Regions from separate parts of the Lacticaseibacillus styriensis genome, predicted to be linked through region 2. Evidence: riboswitches for the same ligand, from Rfam matches in the RefSeq annotation. Region 2 holds a riboswitch; the other holds the start of a gene.

Region 1 (2,189 bases), 190 kb from region 2:
TAATATTCACAATGAACTCATTCGTGACCGCTGGCAGGGAATTACGAACCGCTTGCGGCAGGATAACTTTCATCATGGTTTGTAGGTGCGTCATGCCCAGCGCACTGGCTGCTTCGAACTGCCCTTCATCGACGGAAATAATCCCGCCACGGATAATTTCGGAAATGTAGGCGCCAGTGTTAATCGAAACAATCAAAAGCGCTGCGGTGGTGCGATCCATGTTCAGGTGCCAGGCTTGGGCGGCGCCATAATACAAGACCGCTGCCTGAACAATCATTGGCGTGCCGCGGAAGACCTCGATATACAAGGAAAGCAGCCAATTGATAACTGCCCGCAAACCGCGCTGTCCCAACTTCTTGGGTTTTGGCGTGGTGCGAATAATCCCGACTAACAGGCCGATGATGAAGCCAACAAGGGTGCCGACCAAGGCCAGTAACAATGTCATACCGGTACCACGCAAGAGCATCGGTCCGTACTGCTTCATAATGGCCATGAACCAGTTACCGCTCTTTTCGGTCGAAGGCTGATTATCGACCGCCTCATTCATCAGGCGTGCCCGCTCCTTTTTAGAAATCGTAGCGAGCAGTTCATTGATTTTAGCTTTATTGGGATCGTTTTTCCGCAACCCGATTGCCAGGTTGGTGTCGCTGGCATCGGTTTTAAATCCCTGGCCCTTGGCAAAATGGATATACATCAGGTTCGGGTTGGCGCGTTCTGCCGTGATCCCTTCAGGAACTTCGGAAACGTAGCCGTCAATGGTGCCAGACTCCAAGGCCACCCGCATCGCTGGGAAGTCGTTCATGGCCGGTTCCTTGACGACTCCTTTGATTTGGTTGATCGCCTGATAGTGATAAGTACTGAGTTGAGCCGTCACTTTGGCGCCTTTAAAATCAGCAATACTCTTGGCTTTTGCATATTTGCTGTCTTTACGGACGACCATGGTCAGATTGGAAATGTAGTACGGATTGGTAAAATCAATCGTTTTGCGCCGATCCGGTGTTGGTGACATCCCGGCGATAATGGCATCGATTTTGCCGGAAGTTAAAGCAGGCGGCAGGCCATCCCAAGAGGTTTTGACCACAACGACTTTCTTGTGCAGTGCCTTAGCGACTTTCCGCGCAATCTGAACATCGTAACCATTGGCGTATTCATGACTGCCTTGAATCTTGACCGCGTTATTGGCATCTGTGTTCTGTGTCCAATTGAACGGTGCATAGCCGGCTTCCATACCGACTTTGAATGTGTTGTCGTCGCTCGCAGCATTGACCGGTTTAGCAGCAAAACCGCCAAGCAGCAGACTCAATACGAGCCCCAGCACACCCAAACGTGCAACCCAGTGTTTTTTCATAAAATGACATTCTCCCTTCTTGTAGTGGGAAATAGAGCTGGAACCAAAAAATCGACCTTTATTGAACAAGCAATAAAGGTCGATTCCATCGATTTTAGTCATAAACCAGAATCATAGCGCCCCGAAGCAACCTGCTTCGACAGTCCATGAGTTATGCGCTCATGGCCCAATGCGGATCGTCCGAACACGGCCCGACATTTCGGCGGCGGCACTTACGACTGGTTCAACATGATCCGGCACTCCCCAGTTTTCGTTGCCCACCGCAACCTCTATTTCTTGGTGGTGTATTTAAATGTCAAAATCGAGTTTAGCGGAATGGGGAATGAAAGTCAATTAAGTCTGTGCTGGCAAATGCATGAAAAATAGAAAGATATTTTGAAAAAATGACAAAACGTGTTAAATTTGTCTAATAAACTTCTCATAAAAAGGGGCGGGTGCTGATGCCGGAGGAGCCTGTCAAAGTCGGGGCCTATTTACGGGCGTTGCGTCTTGAGGAAAATGACTCATTGGAAGAAATTGCGGCGGGGATTACGACGGCCGCTACTTTGTCACGCTTTGAACGGGGGGAGACCCAGCTCAGTGCAGCCGTTGTTTTAAAACTGTTAACGCGCTTTGATCAAGATGTTGAATTGATGCAACAAGGCTATCGGGCATTGAATCCGGAGAATTTTTTCCAACAGGTTAATCGGGCCACGGTTGCCGGTAAGTCAGCGTTGCAGGTGTTAGCGCAAAAGCAGTATCGCTTGTGGCGACAAACCGGGCTGATTTTTTACCGACTGAATCAGATTAATATTCTGGCCCACAATGGGTTTACGGACCCGAGTTTTCAGACAACACCGCA
Region 2 (2,189 bases):
GTCTAATTGTGCCATGATGGCCTCCTATTTGGTTGCGGTAGTAGCGTTGTTGGCGGTGGTTGCGGGTGTTGACGAGCTCGGTGCGGCGTAGTGGTGATCGTGCTGAATCAAGTCGGCGTAAGTTTCGCGCGTGACGACCAGCTGGGCCTGGCCATTTTCAACGAAAACGACGGCCGGCCGCGGGTTGCGGTTGTAGTTGGATGCCATGGAGTAGCCATAAGCGCCGGTGTCGAAAACGGCAACCACATCACCTGGCTGGGTGGCGGGCAATGGGGCATCGTCGATTAAAATATCCCCGGATTCGCAGTACTTGCCGACGAGATGGACATGCTCGGTTGGCTTGGCGGTCGGGTAATCGGCAACCACCGCAGTGTATTGCGCCTGATAAAGGGCGGGGCGAATGTTGTCGCCCATGCCGCCGTCAACTGCAACATATGGCCGCAGCCCAGGCACGTCTTTACGGCTGCCGACCGTGTAAAGGCTGTAGCCGGCGGGGCCGACAATCGACCGCCCCGGTTCAATCCAGACTGCCGGAAGCGGCCAATCGAGCTGACTACTTTGCGTCTTGAGGGTGCTCAGAATGGCTTTGACAAACGCTTCTGGCGGCAACGGATCATCCTGGCTGGTGTAAGCAATCCCGAACCCACCGCCGACATTGAGCACTTGCGGGGTGAAACCGAATTGCCGGTGCCAGTTATCGAGGACTGTCAGCAGCTTTTGGGTGACGGCTTCAAATCCGGCTACTTCAAAAATCTGCGAGCCGATATGGGCGTGGATGCCGAGCAGGTTCAGATGTTCGTCGGCTAAAATCCGCTTGGCTGCTTCATCTGCCTGCCCGCTTTCAAGATCAAAGCCGAATTTACTGTCAGTTTGGCCGGTTTGATCATAAGCATGGGTGTGGGCGCTAATCCCGGGAGCGACCCGAATCAAAACATCTTGTTGGCCAACTGCTGCTTTCAAGAGCTCATCAAGCAGATCCAATTCATGAAAATTGTCCACGATGATCGTGCCGACGCCGGCATCCAGTGCTTGTTGCAATTCAGCTTTGCTTTTGTTATTGCCATGAAAGCTGACCTTTGCCATGGGAAAATCGGCGGCTTGAGCCGTGTATAATTCGCCGCCGGAAACCACATCGACATGAATGTTTTCAGCCTTGGCGACATCGTACATTGCAATGGTCGCAAACGCCTTGGAAGCATAACTGACAGCATAACGGACGTTGGCAGCCTCAAAAACTTGTTTAAACGCGCGAATCTGGTGGCGAATCGCTCCGACATCATACACGTAAAGCGGTGTTTGAAACGTGTGCGCCAGTTGACTGGCCGCAACGCCGCCAATGGTTAATTGACCTTCTTGATTTGTAGCAAAATTCATATCAGGCATCCTCCTTGAGCGTTCACTGGGCCGGTTTCTGGCCCAGTGAACGCGTTACGGCAGGGCGATGGCAAACGAAAAGGGATCCTTTTGTTTGGCCACGCGTCAAACAAAAAGATCCCAACTTGCAATCTACTTGAATGATAGCGCCCCGCTTAGGTTTCTAAGCGACAGTACAGGATTTATTCAACCCTGGCCCAACAGGCTTGCCGATCCCGGCGCCCCCATTTCGGCAACCGCCCCTTTCACCAAATGTCAATGCGAAGGATCTCGCTCGATTCGGATACTCATGTTGGTTGCAACCTCTATCTGTTTATCACCAGACTATAATAAAAAAACGAAGGCGTCAAGAGCGTGAACTGGGCCGGTTAGAAACCGGAGTGTAAGTGGCCTCAGGCGTGATGGCCCGAACTTGGCCATTGCGCCTGAGGTCCTTACACGCAGGTTTCTGGCCCAGTGAACGCGTTTACGAGAGCAGCAGAGATTAGCCATTGAATCAAGCTCCTTACATGCAGACTCGTTCCTGCGCCAGCCCATTGTTCGCCACCCACTACCCCAAACGCCCCGTCACCCATTTGAGCAAAAAAATTAGAAACAAATTTCAACACTTTGTTTCTATGCAATGCCGACAAAACGTGCTGATTTTCCGCCGTCGCTGGGGGTTGTGTTTCTGGGAGAGTCTGCTAAAGTACAAAATAAAATGACAGAGTTCTCATTTGCAGAAACGAGCTGACAAAACGCGATGTCTGTGAGCGAATAGCTGCGAGTTGCTTGCGATAGAGAACCCATTAGGGAGGCAGTTTATCGTGCGGGTC

Evidence for each region. Region 2 has a riboswitch for lysine ahead of lysA (diaminopimelate decarboxylase). Riboswitches for the same ligand answer to the same signal wherever they lie in the genome.
Region 1: linked by a shared signal. The riboswitch ahead of LACSTY_RS14305 (ABC transporter permease subunit) and the one ahead of lysA (diaminopimelate decarboxylase) in region 2 are both predicted to bind lysine.

What each region holds. Positions count from the first base shown of each region.
Region 1 is NZ_CP132483.1:3,053,722-3,055,910, reverse strand. It holds gene LACSTY_RS14305 (ABC transporter permease subunit) at 1-1,348, opposite strand, end outside; lysine riboswitch at 1,455-1,628, opposite strand; gene LACSTY_RS14300 (helix-turn-helix domain-containing protein) at 1,789-2,189, shown strand, end outside.
Region 2 is NZ_CP132483.1:107,155-109,343, forward strand. It holds gene dapD (2,3,4,5-tetrahydropyridine-2,6-dicarboxylate N-acetyltransferase) at 1-15, opposite strand, end outside; gene lysA (diaminopimelate decarboxylase) at 25-1,374, opposite strand; lysine riboswitch at 1,511-1,690, opposite strand; gene LACSTY_RS00475 (aspartate kinase) at 2,181-2,189, shown strand, end outside.